2 regions of the Telluria sp. ZB4P37 genome follow, and region 1 is predicted to be linked to the other one. Evidence: riboswitches for the same ligand, from Rfam matches in the RefSeq annotation. Region 1 holds a riboswitch; the other holds the start of a gene.
What was found. Region 1 has a riboswitch for thiamine pyrophosphate ahead of AC56K1_RS01060 (TonB-dependent siderophore receptor). Riboswitches for the same ligand answer to the same signal wherever they lie in the genome.
Positions count from the first base shown of each region.

Region 2: it holds a riboswitch for thiamine pyrophosphate, as region 1 does, so the genes downstream of both, thiC (phosphomethylpyrimidine synthase ThiC) here and AC56K1_RS01060 (TonB-dependent siderophore receptor) in region 1, are expected to answer to the same signal.

Region 1 covers NZ_JCASID010000001.1:207,151-212,556, reverse strand. The annotation lists gene AC56K1_RS01070 (glutathione S-transferase) at 1-461, opposite strand, end outside; gene AC56K1_RS01065 (DUF535 family protein) at 789-1,760, shown strand; TPP riboswitch at 1,912-2,016, shown strand; gene AC56K1_RS01060 (TonB-dependent siderophore receptor) at 2,109-4,241, shown strand; gene AC56K1_RS01055 (HDOD domain-containing protein) at 4,282-5,256, opposite strand; gene AC56K1_RS01050 (AAA family ATPase) at 5,319-5,406, opposite strand, start outside.
Region 2 covers NZ_JCASID010000005.1:269,916-275,321, reverse strand. The annotation lists gene AC56K1_RS11890 (valine--tRNA ligase) at 1-2,456, opposite strand, end outside; TPP riboswitch at 3,345-3,453, shown strand; gene thiC (phosphomethylpyrimidine synthase ThiC) at 3,522-5,406, shown strand, end outside.

The DNA of each region.
Region 1 (5,406 bases):
TCGGGATTGGTGAGGATGCGCGAGAAGTAGCCGAAGAATTTCGGCAGGCGCGTGTCGATGAAGTCGGCGGCGCGGCGCTGGGCTTCCGGCTTCTGGTCTTCGTAGTAGAGCGAGGTGGCGATCGGGTGGTGGGTGTCGTGGATCTCGGCGACCAGGTCGGCGATGGTCAGTTGCAGCTGGTGGGCCCAGAGGCGCCCCGGATCGGTACGCGGCGCCAGGCCATGCTGCTCGCCCAGATAGAGCAGGATATTGGCAACCTGGCCTATCGTCATCTCGCCGACCTTCAGGAAGGGTGGCGCGAACGAAGGATGGGTTTCGGTGTCGAGCGCGGAGAGCAGCAGGTCCATCCCGCCGGGGCGCCGCGCCACGTCGACATATTCCGCAGCGGCCTCTTCGAGCGCCAGCCGGACAAATTCTCCCCGCCCCTGAATGCCCGGCCAGTAAAAAAGTTCGTACACCATCTCGCTCCCCCAAGGTGTTTCGGTTTGGCGCAATTATCGGCGATGAATTGGAAGCGTGTCGCCGCACAAACATGGTAGTCTTGTTTGCCCGTCAGGCGAAAACAAAAAGTCAAACAATAGAGAGAGACCACATGACCGCTTCTTCTGACCCAGGTTTCACCCCCTCATTCCTTTTGCACTATCCGGGCACAAGCTAGCTTTTCGGCAGATAATGCTTTGCGGAATTAACTTTCTGCAAAGTCAGCCCGTCATCCTGTGACGGGCATCGAGTTAAAGACAGGGCGCCCTTGCCGCGCCCGCAACTTTACGCCGAATGGAGCGCCCCGCATGATCTTCGCTCACTTGACAAAGCATTGGCTCGCCCGCCGCGGCCAGTACACGCCCGCTTCCTGGATGCTCAGCATCGCGCGCAGCCTGCGCGTGCTGCGCTACTGGCGCGAGCACCAGGCCCTCTGCCGTCTCGACCTGGTGCGCCGCTTCGTCGCGGCCGCGCCCAACGACGACCTGTTCCACCACCTGAGCCACCGCAGCTACCTGTCCAAAGACCTGAGCGCGCGCCAGCGCGTGCAATGCGTGCTCTCGCATTACCGCTTCGAAGACACGACCTTCGGCAACGCCTATCACCAGCTGGTGTATGGCAGCGGCGGCCTCACCCTGTGGCAGCACCAGGCGCAACTGGAAAGCGGCGAACACAGTTTCCTCTTGCGCCTGGAGATGGCGCCGCGCAGCGATGCCGAGGGCGACCTGACCATCTCGCTGGTTGCCGACGGCAAGTACCTGCACCGCCTGTCGTACACCTGGGTCGATGGCCAGCTGGCCGGCGTCGAGCTGCCCATGGTGCCTTTCGTCACGCGCAACCAGGGCCGCTGGATTGATTCCGGCGCCGCCTTCGACGCCTTCGAAGAAACCTTCCCCAACAATTCGCCGAGCTTCTTCTGCTTCGCCGCCATGCAGGGCGTGGCGCAGGCGGTGGGCATCGACCGCGTGGTGGCCATCAAGTGCACCTCGCACATCGCCTACAACCCGCTCGACATCAAGCATTTCGAGAACGCCTACGACGGCTTCTGGAAGGTGCTGGGCGGGGTCGAGATGCCGGGCCGCAGCTATCTGGTGCCGCTGCCCTTCTACCTCAAGCCGCTGTCCGAGATGCCGTCCAAGCACCGCAAGCGCGCGGCGCAGCGGCGCGAATACTGGCGTGCCATCGGCGACTCCACCCGTTCCACCATGCTGCGCCACATGGTGCCGGCCGCAAGCGCCCAGGCGCGCACGGTGGCGGCGCCTGCCACCGCGGAAGCCTGAGCCTTCGCCAAGCCCCGTCCCCGCATCCGGCGGCCTCGATCGAAGCGCGCCGGAAGCGGTGGCGGACAACGCCCTGCTACGGTTCGCGGCAATGCGGCCGCTACCACCGCTGGTCACATTCGCCACGCCCGCCCGGGACCGTGGTACACTGCCGCCTCGCTAGGGGTCCTGGACGTGCATTGCACGATTCGGGTGAGAGATACCCTTCGTACCTGATCTGGATAATGCCAGCGAAGGAAAGCGCAACGCAGTTCCCCATCTTGTTTGCCCTTCCCCCACGTTGGCTCCGGCTTTTTATATAAGCAGCGCGCCGCATCGTTATCGTGGCGCGCGAAGACGAGCAAACACATGACATTCAACCTGAAGCAATCCGTCCTCGCCTGCGCCGTCCTGCAGGCATTCTCCGCGACCGCGTCGGCGCAGCAAACGCTTGAGGGCGTCGCCTCGGTGGTCGTCAGCGGCAGCCGCTGGGTCGCCAGCGACCGCGCCAGCATCGGCGGCTTTTCAGATGCCCCGCTGCTCGACACCCCGGCGGCGATCAGCGCCCTGACCCGCACCCAGATGCAAGACCTGTCGATCCGCAACGTCACCGATGCGGCCCGCTTCGATGCCTCGGTGGGAGACGCCTATAACGCGGTTGGCTATGCCGAGCAGTTCTCGATCCGCGGCTTCGCGCTCGACAACGCGACCAGCTACCGCAAGGACGGCATCGCAATTCCCGCCGATACCCAGATCCCGCTCGAGAACAAGGAGCGCATCGAGACCCTGCGCGGCCTGGCCGGCCTGCAGGCGGGCGTCGCCGCGCCCGGCGGCATGGTTAATTTCGTGACCAAGCGCCCGACCAATACGCCGCTGCGCTCGGCGCTGGTGGAAGTGAGCGAACGCGGCACCCTGCACGGCTCGGTCGACCTGAGCGGCCGCTCCGAGGACCGCCGCTTCGGCTATCGGCTCAACGCCGCGCTTGAGAACCTCAAATCCTATGTGCGCGGCGCCGACGGCGAGCGCCAGTTCGTCTCTGGCGCCTTCGACTGGCAGATCACGCCCGACGCCTTGCTCCAGCTCGACCTCGACCGCCAGCACCGCTCGCAAGTCACCGCGCCGGGCTACCAGTTGATTCGCAACGCAAGCCTGCCGACCGGCGTATCGCCGAAGACGCTGCTGAACGCCCAGGCCTGGACCAGGCCAGTAGACACCACCAGCAGCAATCTCGGCCTGCGCTTCGAATACCGGCTCAATGCCGACTGGACGGCGACCGTCAACGCGAACAAGCACTGGTTCGAGCGCGACGACTACACCGCCTTCCCTTATGGCTGCAGCAACGAAGGCGACGGCTACTACCCGGGCTACTGCTCCAACGGCGACTACGACGTCTACGACTACCAGAGCGTGGGCGAGCGCAAGACCCCTTGGGGCGCGCAAGCGCTGCTGCAGGGCCGCTTTGCTACTGGCGCGGTGCGCCACGCATTGACCGTGGGCGCGGCCATGTCGGAACGCCACGACAGCTTCGGCGAATACGTCTACGACTACGCCGGCTACAGCAATATCTACGACAACCTGCAGGTCGATCAGGCACCGGGCAATCCCGCGACCGGCCCGGTGACGGCCCGCCGCAATGACCTTGAGCGCTCGCTGTTCGTGCAGGACGTCGCCACGCTGTCCCAAACAATGACGCTGCACACCGGCCTGCGCTACGTGAAGCTCAAGCGCGACGAACTGGCCGAGATCGGTCAAGCGCGCGTGCATGCCATTGACTCCTTCGTGCTGCCGAGCGTGGCGCTGGTGTACAAGCCGGCGCGCGACTGGAGCGTCTACGGCTCGCTGAGCCACGGCCTGCAGCATGGCGGCATCGCCGAGATGGGCACCACCAACGAGAACACCGCCCTGCCGCCGAGCCGCTCGAAGCAGCTTGAACTCGGCGTGAAAGGCATGGTCAATAACGCGGCCATGGTCTCGGCCGCGCTGTTCGACATCACGCAGGGCCTGGAATACGTGAACGCCGCCGGCACCTTTATCCGCGGCGGCGAGCAACGGCACCGCGGGCTGGAACTGGCGGCCCAGGGCAAGCTGGGTACGGACCTGAACTACAGCCTGTCGATGATGTCGCTGGACGCGAAACAGACCGGCACCGGCGACGCCGATGTCGAAGGCAAGCGCGTCACCAACGTGCCGGAGTTCCGTTCGACTGCGTGGATGGAATATGCGGTGCCGGCGGTGCCCGGCCTGAAACTGTACGCGCTGTGGCAGTATTCAGGCAGCAAGGCCTTCGATCCGGCCAACCGGGCGGTGGTGCCGGGCTACCACGTGGCGGGCCTGGGCGGCTCGTACGCGTTGAAGTTCGGCGCGATGCATACGATCCTGCGCGCCCGCGTGGACAATGTGTTCGACAAGTTTTACTGGCGCGACGTGACGCAGTCGCTGGGCGGCTACCTGCTGCCGGGCGCGCCGCGCACCTTCCGCCTGTCGGCCCAGTTCGACTTCTAGAAGCGTCCCTGCCTGCCACCTTCGCCGTGGCAGGCAGCGCTCAATCGCTGAAGTCGGCCAGCTTGCCCAGGCAGCGGCGCTGGAAGCCGTTCAAGCCTGTGGCCACAAAAGCGCTTTCCGGCTCGATCACCCCGGCGTCGAGCAGCAGGCGCAGCTTGGCGATGCGGTCGCCCTGGGCCAGGGCCTGGGCCAGGTGCGGCGCCGCCGCTGCATCCGGCTCCCCTGAGCGGGCGATCGCCTCGACCACGTCGGCCGGGAAATCCCAGTGCCGGGCAATCACCGAGGACAGCTGGCGGCTGGCCTCGAACAGTGCGATCCCGAAGCTGCCCGCGCCCGGAACCTTGCCCTCGCAATGGCGGTCCGCCACCTGGAAGGCTACCTGCAGGCCCACGTTCTGCATCAGGCCGGCCAGGTAGGCTTCGAACACGCTGGCCGACAAGCCGGGCGCCATCACGCTGGCGGCAAAGGCGCAGCGTTCGGAGTGGCGCCAGACGTTGGGCGCCACGGCGCGCGCGACACCCTGGACCTTGACCCGCACCAGCGGCCGGAAGGCGACCCGCGCCAGCAGCATGCGCAGGCCGTTCAGGCCCAGCATCGCGACTGCGCCGTCGAGGGTCTCGATCGGCTTGACCGGCCGGTAATATGCGCTGTTGGCTTCGCGGATCACTTCGGCGACCAGCACCAGGTCGCGCCCGACTTCGGCCGCTACCGCGGCGCTCGAGATATTCTCGTTCGACAGCGCGTTGAGCAGTTGCGTGATCAAATCCGGGATGCGCGGCACCAGGCCGGACGCATTTTCGGGATCGTCCGCCAGGGCGTGCACTTCCGCCAGGATCGCCGCTTCCGCCTCAATGGTGGAGTTGCCGCGGCTCGATGCAGTCAGCCAGCGGTAGAAGACGGTGTCGATATCGAGCACCGCGTCCTCGCTGTCCACGGCTGCCGCCGGGCCGGGGCCGGCGGGCGTATCGGTCTCCTTGCTGGTGCCGCCTAACAAGCGGTCTATCCATTTTTTCACGGTACACCGCCATCGGTAGAAGAAAAAATTATTCTAATACCATACAGCAACAAATCCTAGCACTAAGAAGCGTTTCCTTGAGCTGCGGCGTTGCCTTGCCCCCCCAGCAATGCTTCTACCTGCTGCAGCCGGTGGCCCAGTTCGCCCTCC
Region 2 (5,406 bases), on a different contig from region 1:
GCCCGTTCGGCACCGGCTCCCGGCTCGACGATCAGCGGCACGCGTACCGAGGGCGAGAGCTTCATCTCGCCGCGCAGGTTGCGGGTGGCATTGGTGAGGTCCTTGAGCTGGGCCATCCAGCCTTCGGCCGCTTCGCTGATCAGGGATTCGTCGGCGATCGGGTAGGGCTGCATCATGATGCTGTCGCCCGTTTTCCCGGCCAGCGGCGCGATCGCCTGCCACAGCGCTTCGGTCACGAACGGGATGATCGGATGCGCCAGGCGAAGGATCACTTCGAGTACGCGCAGCAGGGTGTGGCGGGTGGCGCGCTGCTGCGCTTCGGTGCCTTGCTGGACCGAGACCTTGGCCACTTCCAGGTACCAGTCGCAGTACTCGTCCCAGACGAACTTGTAGATGGTGCTGGCGATGTTGTCGAAGCGGTAGTCGGCGAAGCCCTTGGCCACGTCGAGCTCGGCGCGGTTCATCAGCGAGATGATCCAGCGGTCGGCCTGAGACAGGTCTTCCGGGTTCGGCTGGCCGCAGTCCTTGCCTTCGGTATTCATCATCACGAAGCGCGTCGCATTCCACATCTTGTTGCAGAAGTTGCGGTAGCCTTCGCAGCGGCCGAGGTCGAAGTTGATGTTGCGGCCCAGCGAAGCGTAGCTGGCCATCGTGAAGCGCACGGCGTCGGTGCCGAAGGCCGGGATCCCGTTCGGGAATTCCTTGCGGGTGGCCTTGGCGATTTTCTCCGAAGCCCGCGGGTCCATCAGGCCGGTGGTGCGCTTGGCGACCAACTCTTCGATGCCGATGCCGTCGATCAGGTCGATCGGGTCGAGCGTATTGCCCTTCGATTTCGACATCTTCTGGCCCTGCGAGTCGCGCACCAGGCCGTGCACGTACACGGTCTCGAACGGTACCTTGCCGGTGAAGTGGGTCGTCATCATCACCATGCGGGCAACCCAGAAGAAGATGATGTCGAAGCCCGTCACCAGCACGGACGAAGGCAGGAACATCGACATGTCCTTCGTCTGCTCGGGCCAGCCCATGGTCGAGAAGGGGACCAGGGCCGACGAGAACCAGGTATCCAGGACGTCGTCGTCGCGGCGCAGCGGGCCGTTGACGCCGGCGGCTTTGGCCTTGGCTTGCGCTTCTTCTTCGGTGCGCGCGACCACGATCTGGCCGTCTTCCGCGTACCAGGCCGGGATGCGGTGGCCCCACCACAGCTGGCGCGAGATGCACCAGTCCTGGATGTTGCCCAGCCACTGGTTGTAGGTGGTGGTCCAGTTCTCGGGCACGAACTTGATCTCGCCGCTGGCGACTTTTTCCATTGCCACTTCGGTGATCGACTTGCCCGGATTGAAAGTGCCTTCCGGCGCCGGCTTGCTCATGGCGACGAACCACTGGTCGGTCAGCATCGGCTCGATGACGACGCCGGTGCGGTCGCCGCGCGGCACCATCAGCTTGTGCGGCTTGACCTGCTCCAGCAGGCCTTGCGCCTCCAGGTCGGAGACGATCTGCTTGCGCGCGGCGAAGCGGTCCATGCCCTGGTACTGGGCCGGGGCGTTCTCGTTGATCTTGGCGTCGAGCGTCATGATCGTGATCGGCGCGAGGTTGGCGCGCTGGCCGACCGCGTAGTCGTTGAAATCGTGGGCCGGCGTGATCTTCACGCAGCCGGTGCCGAATTCCTTGTCGACATAGCTGTCGGCGATCACCGGGATCTGGCGGCCGGTCAGTGGCAGGGTAAGCATCTTGCCGTGCAAGTGGGTATAGCGCTCGTCGGTCGGATCGACCGCCACGGCGACGTCGCCCAGCATGGTTTCAGGACGCGTGGTGGCCACCGTCAGGTGGCCGGAGCCGTCGGCAAGCGGGTACTGGATGTACCACATCGAGCCGTCCTCTTCCTGCGAATCGACTTCCAGGTCCGACACCGCGGTGCCCAGCACCGGGTCCCAGTTGACCAGGCGCTTGCCGCGGTAGATCAGGCCCTGCTCGTACAGGCGCACGAAGACTTCCGAGACGACCTTCGAACGGGTTTCGTCCATCGTGAAGTATTCGCGCTGCCAGTCGGGCGAGGTGCCCATGCGGCGCATCTGGCCGGTGATGGTATTGCCCGACTTTTCCTTCCACTCCCAGACCTTCTCGACGAAGGCGTCGCGGCCCAGGTCGTGGCGCGAGATCTTCTGCGCGTCGAGCTGGCGCTCGACCACGATCTGGGTGGCGATGCCGGCGTGGTCGGTGCCCGGGATCCAGGCGGTGTTATGGCCGCGCATGCGGTAGTAGCGGGTCAGGCCGTCCATGACAGTCTGGTTGAAGGCGTGGCCCATGTGCAGCGTGCCGGTCACGTTTGGCGGCGGCAGCTGGATGCTGAACGACGGCTTGCCGTCCTCCATGGTGGCGGTGAAGTAACCGCGCTTTTCCCACTCGGCGCGCCAATGTTGTTCAATGTCGGCGGGCTCGAAAGACTTGGCTAATTCCATAATGTGCGGGCGATTGAATTTGAGAAAAAAACCATTATAGGTCACCTTCCAGCGCCCGCCTATTCCCGGCAGCGGCGCAGCCCGGGAGCCTGCCGCGCCGGCCAGTCCGCCTTCCGACGGCATGTCATTTTGTAACCAGTAAGTCTTTGATCCAGCTCACATGGGCTGTCAAATCGTCTCCGATCAATACGGACTCGACAAATCGCTTTCCCCCGACCCCGGTCAAAAAGGGATATTCATACTAAAAGGGAAGGGGAAGCCTGTAGTCGCATAAGCTTCCGGCCGGATACCGGGCCTCGCAGCCCATTGTCGCGCCGGACACGAATGGTCGTGATGGAGACGAATATGTCGCAACCTGATCCAACCGGCGTGGAGTCCGTCGCCGCCGAGCGGCAGACGGAGAATGCCGTCAGCCAGCTCACCTACGAAGAAATATCCGGCCCCGGTAATGGCGAGCTGGGCCTGGCCGCCAATCCAGTCATTTCCGCACGGTGCGGATCGAGACCGACAGCGTGTCCGACGTCGTGCCGCCCCTGTTCACCAGTTATCACACCGGCACCCTGCCGTCCGGCGGCAGTGGATGGGTCACAGGTGCTGTCGAAGATCCTGACCGTGCGCGTGCGTTATCCGGTGAGCGAAGACGACGACAACCTGGCGGAACTGTTCATGGGCGACGGCCAGGGGGCGCTGCTGGGCCGAGCGCGGCGAGGGAAATCGCGCCATCCGAGACGCCGTTCGTCGACGCCAGCCTGGTCGAGGGCAGGCTCGAGTTGCAGGCGCTGCCCGGGGAGACGCCGATGCTGTAGAACCCGGCCCATCCCGGGCCGGGGGGTGTGGCTTGTAAGTACAAGTTTGCCTGGGCTATAATCCGCCCGTTGCCGAAACGGCAGCACACGCTAGGGGTCCTGCGCATGCATATTGCTGCATGCGCGGGTGAGAAATACCCTCCGAACCTGATCTGGATAATGCCAGCGAAGGGAAGCAGTCGGCCAGGCGGCCGCGCGCATGCGCACAGGCGTCGCCACACCCGATGAATCCTTTGCTGGCTCCTCGCAAAGGAGCCACATGAATGCACCACTCGACGCCGCACTGAAGGCATCGCTTCCCACCCCCCATTCTTTCGATGCCGCGACCGCCACGGTCGACCGCGCGGCCATCGCGCCCTTCCCGAACTCGCGCAAGGTCTATATCGAAGGCGGCCGGCCCGACATCCGGGTGCCGATGCGCGAGATCGCGCAATCGCCCACACCTGGCAGCCTCGGCGGCGAGCCGAACCCGCCGCTGTTCGTCTACGACACCTCCGGTCCCTACACCGATCCGGCCGCCGGCATCGACCTGCGCTGCGGCCTGAAGTCGCCGCGCCTGCCGTGGATCCGCGAACGCGCCGACACCGAGGAACTGGCGGGGCCGAGCTCCGCCTACGGCCAGGCGCGGCTGCGCGACCCGGCCCTGGCTGCGCTGCGTTTTAACCTGCAGCGCAAGCCGCGCCGCGCACTGCCGGGCCGCAACGTCACGCAAATGCACTACGCGCGGCAGGGCATCATCACGCCCGAAATGGAATTCGTGGCGCTGCGCGAGAACCTGCGGCGCCGCGAATACCTGGCTTCCCTGGTGGAGTCGGGCCCGATGGGCGCGCGCACGGCCAGCCTGCTGGGGCGCCAGCATCCGGGCCAGTCCTTCGGCGCCAGCATCCCGCCGGAGATCACGCCGGAATTCGTGCGCAGCGAACTGGCGCGCGGCCGCGCCATCATCCCGGCCAACATCAACCATCCGGAGGTCGAGCCGATGATCATCGGCCGCAACTTCCTGGTGAAGATCAACGCCAACATCGGCAACTCGGCCATCACGTCTTCGATCGGCGAAGAAGTCGAGAAGATGACCTGGGCCATCCGCTGGGGCGCCGACAACGTGATGGACCTCTCGACCGGCAAGCATATCCACGAGACGCGCGAATGGATCATCCGGAATTCCCCGGTGCCGATCGGGACGGTGCCGCTCTACCAGGCGCTGGAAAAGGTGAACGGCAAGGCCGAAGACCTCACCTGGGAGATCTACCGCGACACCCTTATCGAACAGGCGGAGCAGGGCGTCGACTATTTCACCATCCACGCCGGCGTGCGCCTGGCCTATGTGCCGATGACGGCAAACCGCCTGACCGGCATCGTTTCGCGCGGCGGCTCGATCATGGCCAAGTGGTGCCTGGCCCACCACCGCGAATCCTTCCTCTACACGCATTTCGAGGACATCTGCCAGATCATGAAGGCTTATGACGTGTCGTTCAGCCTGGGCGACGGCCTGCGTCCGGGTTCGATCTTCGATGCGAACGACGAGGCCCAGCTGGCCGAACTGAAAACGCTCGGCGAACTGACGCAGATCGCTTGGCGCCACGACGTGCAGACCATGATCGAAGGCCCGGGCCACGTGCCGCTGCACCTGATCAAGGAGAACATGGACCTGCAACTCGAGCAGTGCAGCGAGGCGCCGTTCTACACGCTCGGACCGCTCACCACCGACATCGCCCCCGGCTACGACCACATCACCTCGGGCATCGGCGCGGCCACCATCGGCTGGTACGGCACCGCCATGCTGTGCTACGTCACGCCCAAGGAGCATCTCGGCCTGCCCGACAAGGCCGACGTCAAGGAGGGCATCATCACCTACAAGATCGCGGCCCACGCCGCCGACCTGGCCAAGGGCCATCCGGGCGCGCAGATGCGCGACAACGCGCTGTCGAAAGCACGCTTCGAATTCCGCTGGGACGACCAGTTCAACCTGGGTCTCGACCCCGACAAGGCGCGCGCCTTCCATGACGAGACCCTGCCCAAGGAGTCGAGCAAGGTTGCCCATTTCTGCTCGATGTGCGGGCCGCATTTCTGCTCGATGAAGATCACCCAGGAAGTGCGCGCCAACGCGGCGCCCAATGGCGTTGGCGAGCAGGCCGCGCTGGCGC